DNA from 2 places in the Duganella kummerowiae genome. Region 2 is predicted to be linked to the other one. Evidence: riboswitches for the same ligand, from Rfam matches in the RefSeq annotation. Region 2 holds a riboswitch; the other holds the start of a gene.
What was found. Region 2 has a riboswitch for glycine ahead of ACLB1G_RS03815 (D-amino acid dehydrogenase). Riboswitches for the same ligand answer to the same signal wherever they lie in the genome.
Positions count from the first base shown of each region.

Region 1: linked by a shared signal. The riboswitch ahead of gcvT (glycine cleavage system aminomethyltransferase GcvT) and the one ahead of ACLB1G_RS03815 (D-amino acid dehydrogenase) in region 2 are both predicted to bind glycine.

Region 1 covers NZ_JBKFEH010000002.1:442,360-447,373, reverse strand. The annotation lists gene gcvP (aminomethyl-transferring glycine dehydrogenase) at 1-514, opposite strand, end outside; gene gcvH (glycine cleavage system protein GcvH) at 625-1,005, opposite strand; gene gcvT (glycine cleavage system aminomethyltransferase GcvT) at 1,037-2,170, opposite strand; glycine riboswitch at 2,247-2,353, opposite strand; glycine riboswitch at 2,377-2,475, opposite strand; gene ACLB1G_RS02745 (ATP-dependent Clp protease proteolytic subunit) at 2,605-3,162, shown strand; gene ACLB1G_RS02740 (hypothetical protein) at 3,206-3,391, opposite strand; gene ACLB1G_RS02735 (glutathione S-transferase family protein) at 3,541-4,164, opposite strand; gene ACLB1G_RS02730 (LysR family transcriptional regulator) at 4,263-5,014, shown strand, end outside.
Region 2 covers NZ_JBKFEH010000004.1:97,645-102,658, reverse strand. The annotation lists gene ACLB1G_RS03825 (tetratricopeptide repeat protein) at 1-285, opposite strand, end outside; gene ACLB1G_RS03820 (putative bifunctional diguanylate cyclase/phosphodiesterase) at 443-2,224, shown strand; gene ACLB1G_RS03815 (D-amino acid dehydrogenase) at 2,245-3,531, opposite strand; glycine riboswitch at 3,555-3,665, opposite strand; glycine riboswitch at 3,666-3,757, opposite strand; gene ACLB1G_RS03810 (DUF885 domain-containing protein) at 3,799-5,014, opposite strand, start outside.

The DNA of each region.
Region 1 (5,014 bases), on a different contig from region 2:
TGGATTTGCCCACGCGCTGCAGCAGGGTCATGGCCTCGGCGGCCGCGGTGCCTTCGTCCAGCATGGAGGCGTTGGCGATGCCCATGCCGGTCAGGTCGGTGATGGTCTGCTGGAAGTTCAGGATGGCTTCCAGGCGGCCTTGCGAAATCTCGGGCTGGTAGGGGGTGTAGGCCGTGTACCAGGCCGGGTTTTCAAAGATATTGCGCAGCACCACGCCCGGGGTGTGGGTGTTGTAGTAGCCCTGGCCGATCAGCGACTTGAGCACCTTGTTTTTCGAGGCGATGGCTTTCAGCTTGCCCAGCGCATCCTGCTCCGGCAGGGGCGCGCTGAACTGGCCCAGCGGCAGCGCGCTCTTGTTGCGGATGGAGGGCGGCACGATGGCGTCGATCAGGGAGGCGCGGCTGGCGTAGCCGAGGGTGGCTAGCATGGCTTGCTGTTCTGCGGCGTCCGGGCCGATGTGGCGGGCGATGAAGGCGTCGCGGGCTTCGAGTTGGGTCAGGCTGGTGCGGGTCATGATGGGCGAGGGCAAATGAGGAATAAAGTGCTGCGCCGCTCCCGCGCGCAGCGGGAGCGTGGTGCCGGCCACGGGCCGGCGGTCGTGCCAGCCAATGGCTGGTACGACGATCAGGCGTCGGTGGCCTTGCCGTAGGCGGCGGCGTCCAGCAAGCCGTCCAGGGCCGACACGTCGGCCGGCTTGATCTTGAACAACCAGGCGGCGTAGGCGTCGCTGTTGATGGACTCGGGGGCGCCGGCCACGTCGTCGTTCACGGCGATCACTTCGCCGGCGATGGGAGCGTAGATATCGCTGGCGGCCTTGACCGATTCGACCACGGCGGCGTCGTCGCCGGCGCCGTAGGAGGCGCCCACTTTCGGCAGCTCGACGAACACGATATCGCCCAGCGCATCCTGCGCGAACTCGGTGATGCCGACGGTGACGGTGCCGTCGGACTCCAGGCGCACCCATTCGTGGGATTCGGTGTACTTCAGGTCTGCAGGTATATTCATGTGGGGCTCCAGGTTGGGATGGTTTGTTATGTTAGACAGCCAGGATTTTGCCGTTGCGCACGAACGGCAGCTTGACCACGGAGGCGGCCAGCTTCTTGTCGCGGATCTCGACCTGCACAGTATCGCCCACTTGCACGCCCAGCGGCACGCGGGCCAGGGCGATGGCCTGCTGCATGGTGGGGGAGAAGGTGCCGGAAGTGATTTCGCCGGTGGCGTCCTGTCCTGGTACGATGACTTTCTGGTGGGCGCGCAGCACGCCGCCCTTTTCGCGCAGGATCAGGCCCACGAACTGCGAGCGCTGGCCTTCCGAAAGCAGGGCGGCCTTGCCGATGAAGTCGCGCTCGGAGACCAGGTCTATGGTCCAGGCCAGGCCGGCGTCCAACGGGTTCACGGTTTCATCCATGTCCTGGCCGTACAGGTTCATGCCGGCTTCCAGGCGCAGGGTGTCGCGTGCGCCCAGGCCGGCCGGCTTGACGCCGGCGGCGGCCAGGGCGTTCCACAAGGCCGGCGCCTGGCTGGCGGACACGCCGATCTCGAAGCCGTCCTCGCCGGTGTAGCCGGTGCGCGCCACCATGGCCTGGCCAAAGGCGGCGCTGTGCACGAAGGCGACGTTGAACGGTTTCATGTCGGCAGTGGCGGCCTGCGATTCCGGGATCACTTGCCACACCTTGGCGCGCGCGTTCGGTCCCTGCACGGCGATCAGCGCCAACGCTTCATTGCCCGCCGCGTCACCATCGCGGCGCTGGGTGATGGACAGGCCGCTGCCGGCGGCCTCATTTTGCGCCTGCATCCAGGCCACGTCCTTCTCGGCGGTGCCGGCATTGACCACCAGGCGGAACCAGCTCTCGTCGATGAAATACACGATCAGGTCGTCGATCACCCGGCCTTCCGGATTCAGCATGCAGGAGTACAGGGCCTTGCCCGACACTTGCAGCTTGTCGACATTGTTGGCCAGCAGGCCGCGCAGGAAGGCGCGCACGTTGGCGCCCTTGATGTCGACCACGCACATGTGGGCCACGTCGAACATGCCGACGTCGGTGCGCACCGCGTGGTGTTCCTCGATCTGGGAACCGTAGTTGACCGGCATGTCCCAGCCGCCGAAATCGACCATGCGGGCGCCGGCGGCGCGGTGGACGGTGTTGAGTGGGGTGGCTTTGAGCGACATAGATCCTCGGTCCGGGAGAGTAGGGTTAACAGAACAAGCAAGGAAGCGCCTAGCCGGCCGCTCCACAACATTGATCGCAGACCCCTCTGTCCTTGGTACCTGAGAGATAGCGGGAAGATGTTCCCGCGCGCCCCTTCGGTGGGCCGCCGGCGTGCGCCGCGGCCGCTCTCCAGAGTTGAGCCCAAATCCGCACGGGGCGGATGCAGGTTCCTTGACCGGTCCTTTTGCCTGAGAGTTTATGGGTAATGCCCCTTCGGCGGCAGCGCTGGTAATACCTACCGGCTACCCTCTCCCGATCAAGACTCGGGACTATATGCCAGAAGGGCAGGAGTGTCAATCTTGCCCCGCACCCCGGTGCGCACGAATGAAAGCGGGGCGGCGGCCCTGGACAACAACTATTTGCTAGAATAAATTCATCTTTATTGGAGCCTGCCATGAGCGAAGAACATAGTTTGGAGGGCCAAGCCTGGTTTACCCTGTCCGGCGACGTCAACAGCGATATGGTGCATCGCGTGTTCGACGCCGTGGCCGACATGACCGAGGACCGCATCACCACGGCCCACATCCTGATCCAGTCCAACGGCGGCTACGTCAGCGACGGGATCTGCCTCTACAACTACCTGAGCAAGCTGCCGATCAACATCATCACCTACAACGCGGGCGCGGTGGCGTCGATTGCCGTGATCCTGTTCCTGGCCGGAACCAAACGCTACGCCAGCGAGACCGCCCGGTTCATGGTGCATAAATCGCACGCCAGCGCACCGCATGGCGCCCGTCCGGACGCGCTGCGCATCATCGTCGAGGGCTTGCAGGCGGACGACGCCCGCACCGAGCAAATCCTGCGCAGGCACGTCCAGCTGACCGACGACCACTGGCGCACCCACGCCTACTCCGACCTGCACCTGACCGGCAAGGAGGCGCTCGGCGTCGGCATGATCAACGAGATCCGCGATTTCGTGCCGCCGGCCGGACACCGCGTCACCAACATATGAAAACAGCCCGGCAGGCCGGGCTGTCATATCTTACGCGGCGCCCTTAGCGCGAACGGCTGCCCGAACCGGATTGCTTGTTGCCGTCGTTCTTGTGGCTTTGACGGCCGGCTTCCACGTGCTGCTCGTGGGTGCCGCCCTGGGTGCCGCTGCGTGAACCCTGGTTGCCCGACTGCTTGCTGCTGCTGTTGGAACTTTGCTTGCTGCCGCTGGATTTCTGGTTCGAGGCCATGGTGATTCCTTTATGAAGTCAATAAAAGTATCGGCCGGAACCGCCGCGACGGGCGGCGCGCTCCGGTAATGCCATGATGGGTGTGTCGCGCGGCAGCAGGAATCGGAATGCTACTTGCAGGCCTGTAGGAATATGCCTTGCTGGGCCCTTCAGACCAGCCCATTGCGGCCGTGGGCCAGGAAGGCCGGGCGCTGCGCCAGCCGGTCCAGGTAGGCCTCCACCGCCGGCAGCGCCGCGTGCGCGATGGGCGCCAGCAGCCAGCGGTTGGCGGACAGGCCCAGCACGATGTCGGCCAGGGTCAGCGTGTCGCCCTCGACGTAGCCGCCGGTGTGCTGCAGGCGCCGCTCCAGCAGGGTCATCTGGCGGTTCCATTCGCGTACGCTGGCCTCGATGGCGGCCTCATCTGTATGGGACGGGCTGTTGCGCACCAGCGCCATGAAAGCATAGCGCCAGGAGTTGTTCAGTTCGGTGGCCTGCCAGTCCATCCATTTTTCGACCTGTGCCCTCGCCAGCGGATCGGCCGGCAGCAGGTCGCTGCGGCCGTGGCGACCTGCCAGGTAGCGGCAGATGGTGTTCGATTCCCACAGTACGGCGTCGCCGTCGACCAGGACCGGCACCAGCCCGTTGGGATTCCTGGCGAGGAAGTCCGGCGTGTCGGTGGGCTGGAAGCCGGCGCCATATTGCTCCTGACGATAGGCGAGCCCGATTTCGTCCAGGGTCCACAGCACCTTGCGTACGTTGATGGAGGAAGACTTGCCCAGTAAGGTCAGCATGGCGTTCTCTGGTGTGGTTGGCAAGGCCCCAGTATCGCGTCACGTATCGCCGTGATAAATAGCGTAATATTTAAATTATTCTTAACCAGCGATTAAATATGGACCGCCTGCGCAGCATGGAAGTGTTCGTGGCCGTCGTGGATGAAGGCAGTTTCACGGCTGCCGGGCGCAAGTTCGATATCTCCACCGTCATGGTCGGCAAGCATGTCGCCGAGCTGGAGCAGCGCCTCGGCGCGCGCCTTCTCAACCGCACCACGCGGCGCCAGAGCCTGACCGAGATCGGCGAGCAGTATTGCGAGGAGTGCCGCCAGATCCTTGCCCATGTGCGGCGCGCCGAGTCCGGGGCCCTGGCCATGCGCAGCACGGCGCGCGGCACCCTCAAGGTCAGCGCCCCGGTGGCCTTTGGCAGCGCATTGCTGGCGCCGGCCATGGCCGGCTTCCTGGACAGCCATCCGGAGGTGAGCCTGGAACTGGAGTTGAGCAACCGCCTGGCCGACGTGGTGGAGGAGGGTTTGGACGCCGCCGTGCGTATCGGCGTGCTGGACGATTCAGCCCTGGTCGCGCGCCCGCTGCGCCCCTTTGGTGCGGTGATCTGCGCCGCGCCGGCCTACCTGGACAAGTTCGGCGTGCCCGCCACCCCGCACGACCTGGTGCGGCACCGCTGCCTGGACTTCATGCACTGGCGCCGCCTGCTGCGCTGGCGCCTCGATGGCGTGGAGGGCGAGCCGGCGCTGCCGCCCAGCCGCTTCCGCTCCAACAACGGCCAGGCCCTGAAACAGGCCGCGCTGGCCGGCTATGGCCTGGTGATGCAGGCCGAAATCGTGCTGGCCGACGAGATCGCCGCAGGACG
Region 2 (5,014 bases):
GATCTTGGGCAGGGCGGGGTCGATCTTCTCGGCCGCGCGCAGCTCGCCCTGGGCTTCGCTGAAGCGGCCCTGCTTGGCCAGCAGCTCGGCCTGGACGAAGTGGGCCTGGTAACTGTTCGGATGTTCCTTGAGCACCTGGTCCATCAGGGCCTGGGCCTGAGTGTAGTTGCCGGCTTCGGCGGCCTGGTAAATATCGTGCACGGTGGGGCTGGCGGCCAGCACGGGCACGCTCAGGGCCATGGCGCTGGCCAGCACGGTAATGCGTAAAAGCGACTTGGGCGACATGACGACCTCCTTTGGAATTATGATTCCAGATAATATCGATTGCGGCTTAATTCAAGATGAATTGATTTGGATCAAAGTTTTTGTTGATGTAAATCAATACAGTTGCCCCGTAGTTTAATCAAGGAAGTAAGAGCAGTCTATGACTCACCTAACAAATGTGAATTGTAGTCCCGATTCCGTATCCGAACAGCGCATCGCCGCCGTGGTGTTTGAAGCCAGCGTCGGGCTGATGGTCACGGATGCGCACGGTATCATCGAACGGGTCAACGGCGCCTTCAGCGCGATTACCGGATACAGCCGCGAAGAAGCGCTGGGCCGCACCCCCTCCATGCTGAGCTCGGGACGGCACGACGCCGCCTTCTACCAGGACATGTGGAGCGCCCTGCGCGAGCAGGGCGACTGGGAGGGGGAAATCTGGAACCGCCGCAAGAATGGCGAAATCTATCCCGAGCAGCTGCATATCCGCGCCGTCCATGCGGGGCCGCCGGAGGCGCGCGAAGTCACGCACTACGTGGCCGAGCTGACCGACATCACCCTGCGCAAGCAGGCCACCGAGGAAATCCGCAGCCTGGCCTTCTACGATCCGCTGACCCGCCTGCCCAACCGGCGCCTGCTGCAGGACCGGCTGCGCCAGGCGCTGGCCGCGCTGGCGCGCAGCAACCACGTGGGCGCGCTGATGTTCATCGACCTGGACAACTTCAAGCAGCTCAACGATACCCTGGGCCACAACACCGGCGACCTGCTGCTGCAGCAGGTGGCGCAGCGCATCCAGGCCTGCGTGCGTGCGCACGATACCGTGGCGCGCCTGGGCGGCGACGAGTTCGTCGTGATCCTGGAAGACCTGAGCCGCGCGCCGCTGGCCGCCGCCGGCCAGGCCGAGGTGGTGGCCACCAAGATCCTGGGCGCGCTCAACCTGCCGTTCCGGCTGGGCCAGCATGCTTGCCACAGCACGGCCAGCATCGGCATCACGCTGTTTTCCGATCCGCGCCGCGATCCGGACGAACTGCTGATCCAGGCCGATATCGCCATGTACCAGGCCAAGAGCGGCGGCCGCAATGCCATGCGCTTCTTCGACCAGCAGATGCAGGACAGCGTCAACGCCCGCGCCGAGATGGAGGAGCAGCTGCGCCGTGCGCTGGACTTGCACCAGCTGCAGCTGTACTACCAGGTGCAGGTCGACCGCCAGGGCCGTCCGCTGGGCGCGGAAGCCTTGCTGCGCTGGCAGAAGCCGCAGGGGGAGGGCGGCGGCTTCGTGCCGCCGGCCGAGTTCATTCCGCTGGCCGAGGAAACCGGCCTGATACTGCCGATCGGCGCCTTCGTGCTGGAGCAGGCCTGCGCCCAGCTGGCCGCCTGGCGCGGCGATCCGCTCATGGGCGGCCTGGTGCTGGCGATCAACGTCAGCGCGCGCCAGTTCCACCAGTCCGGCTTCCCCGAGGAGGTGGAGCAGGCCCTGCGCCGCCACGACGTGCCGCGCGGCCTGCTCAAGCTGGAGCTGACCGAGAGCATCCTGGTGGAGAACATCGGCGAGACCGTCGCCACCATGGAGCGCCTCAAGCAGCAGGGCATCCGTTTTTCGCTGGACGACTTCGGCACCGGCTACTCCTCGCTGCAGTACTTGAAGCAGCTGCCGCTGGACCAGCTCAAGATCGACCAGTCCTTCGTGCGCGACCTGGCCACCGACAGCAGCGACCAGGCCATCGTTTCCACCATTGCCGGCATGGCGCGCAGCCTGGGCCTGGACGTGATCGCGGAAGGAGTGGAAAGCGAGACCCAGGCCAGCCGCCTGTACGCGGTCGGCTGCCACCACTATCAGGGCTACCTGTATGGACGTCCGCTGCCGCTGGCGGAATTCGAGCAGCTGGTGGCGCGCCAGGCCGCGCTGCCGCGCCCCCAGGCCAGCGCGCCGGTGCAGCTGACGCCGGTGCCGACGCCGTACTGACACGCCCGCGTTCGCGGCCCTCAGGCCAGAGCGCCGGCCACCACCCTGGCCCTGCCTGGCTGCAGCGCGGTGGACATGGTCTGCGCGATGATCTCGGCGGTGGCGGCCGACAGGGTCCAGCCCAGGTGGCCGTGGCCGGTGTTGTAGAACACCGTGGGCAGCCTGCCGCGTCCCACGCGCGGCATCAGGTCCGGCATCATGGGCCGCAGTCCGGCCCAGGGCGTGACGGCGCGCGTGTTCACGCCGGGGAAGCACTGCTGCACCCAGTCGACCAGCGGCTGGATGCGGTCGGCCCGGATGTCGCGGTTGTAGCCGTTGAATTCGGCCGTGCCGGCCACGCGGAAGCGGTCCGGCCCCAGGCGGCTGGTGACCAGCTTGGTCTCGTCGTCCAGCAGACTGACGTTCGGTGCGGCGGCCTGGCTGGCGGCGTCGTTCAGGTGCACCGTGATCGAATAGCCTTTGACCGGATAGATGTTGACGCGGTCGCCCAGGCTGGCGGCCAGGGCGCGGCTGGCCACGCCGGCGCATATCACCACCGCGTCCGCCTCCAGCTGCGAGACCAGGCCGTCCTGGCGCAGCGTGATGCGGGCGCCGCGCGCGTCGGCCTGCACCTGTTGAACTTCGGCGCCGCAGCGCAGCTGCATGCCCAGGCGCTGGGCCGCCTGCGCCAGGCCGTTGGTGAACTTGTGGATGTCGCCGGTGCTGTCGCTCTCGGTGTAGTAGCCGCCGTAATAGGTGCCGGCCAGCGCCGGCTCGATGGCGCGCATCTCTTCCGGGGTGACGGCGCGGCGCGCCAGGCCGCCTTCGGCCAGCAGGCGCGAGACCTGGCCGGCGTGCTCGAAACCGGCCCGGTCGCGGTAGATGTGCAGGATGCCCGCGCGCTGGTGGTCGAACTGCACGCCCTCGCTGGCGGCCCAGTCGAACAGGTGCTGGCGCGCCGCCACCGCCAGGCGCGCGGTGGCGACGGTATTGCGCTCGTAGTGCGGGATGCTGGCGATGAATTCGGCGAACCAGGACAGCTTGTGCCAGCCGGGCCTGGGGTTGACCAGCAGCGGCGCATCGTTCTTCAGCATCCACTTCAGGCCCTTGATGATGGTGGAGCGGTGGTTCCAGACTTCGGCATTGGAGGCCGACAGCTGGCCGCCGTTGGCAAACGAGGTTTCCATTGCGGGATAGCGGTGGCGTTCCAGCAGGGTGACGTCGAAACCGCGTTTGGCGAGGGCGTAGGCGGTCGTGACGCCGGTGATGCCGCCGCCGATGATGGCTATGGTTTTCATGGGATGGAGCTCCGGCGCGTCAAAGGGGATGGCCGCCGTGCGACATGCGCGGCGGCACCCCCTCTGTTCCGGACCTGAGAGATTCACGCGCCGCCCGATTGCCGGCGCGCTTGCTCCTTCGGTGTGCCGGGCGACGCTGGCGCCGGCAGCTCTTCAGAGTGTACTGTGCGGTATCGGTCCGTTGGCCTGAGAGATTCCGGGGCGGTTGCTCCTTCGGCGCCGTGCCGGGAGGCAGGGGCTCTCCCGATATCGCTTTTTTAGCTTAACCGGGAAGCGGCCCCGCCGTCAACGGCGTTTTCAGGCTTTCTGGCGCAGCCCGATGTACTGGTCCACCACGGTGGGCAGCACCGCCAGCGGCACCCCGCAGCTGGCGACCAGGGCGTCGTTGAAGCCGGCCAGGTCGAATTTCGCGCCCAGCACGGCCTTGGCGCGCTGGCGCTGGCGCAGGATTTCGTTGTGGCCCATCTTGTAGCCGCAGGCCTGGCCCGGCGACACCGTGTAGCGGTCGATCTCGCTGGTCATGGCCTGCCGGCCGCGCCCGGTGTTCTCGACCAGGAACTCGATGGCCTGCTCGCGGCTCCACTTGAGCGCGTGGATGCCGGTGTCCACCACCAGGCGGCAGGCGCGGAACTGCTGCGCCTGCAGGTAGCCGACCTGGCTGAACGGGTCGTTGGCGTACAGTCCGAATTCATCGACCAGCTGTTCCGCATACAGGGCCCAGCCCTCGACGAAGGCGTTGAAGCCGACCAGGGATGAGATCAGCGGCAGTTCGCCGTGGTGCTCGGCCAGGTAGGCGCCCTGCCAGGCATGGCCGGGCAGCCCCTCGTGGGCGGTCAGGGTGGTCAGCTCGTGCCTGGGCCACAGCGTGGTGGACTTCAGGTTGACGTAATAGATGGCCGGGCGCGAGCCGTCCAGCGAGGCGAAGTTCATGTAGCCGAGCGGCGCGCCGGCCTCGATGTCGGGCGGCACCCGCTTGATTTGCAGCGGGGCTTTCATGTCCAGGTGCGAGATGCGCGGCATCAGCTGGCGGATGGCGGCAATCTTCTCGTTGCAGAAGGCGATCAGCTGGGCGCGGCCCTGGTCGTCGTCGGCATAGAAGCGGGACGGGTCCTTGGACAGCGCCGTCATGCGCGCACCCACGGTGCCCTGGCTCAGGCCCTGCTTCCTCAGGATGGCGTCGATGCGCGACTGCAGCTCCTTGTTCTGTTGCAGGCCGATGGCGTGGATCTCCTGCGGGCTGCGGTTGGTCGAGGTGCCCAGGCGCAGGGCCCAGTCGTAATAGGCGGCGCCGTCCGGCAGGCGGTGAACGCCGGCCACGTCGGTGGCTTTTTCGGTGGCCTTGGCAAATGCCGCGATCTGCCGCTCCAGGGCCGGGTAGACGCTGCCGGCCACCAGCTTGCCGGCGCGGCCTTCCCAGTCGCCCGCCAGGCCCAGCTTGGCGGCGCGGTCGCGCACCGAGGTCACCAGTTTCTGTTCTGCCGCCGGCGTCTTGCGGAAGTCGCGCAGCTGGCCC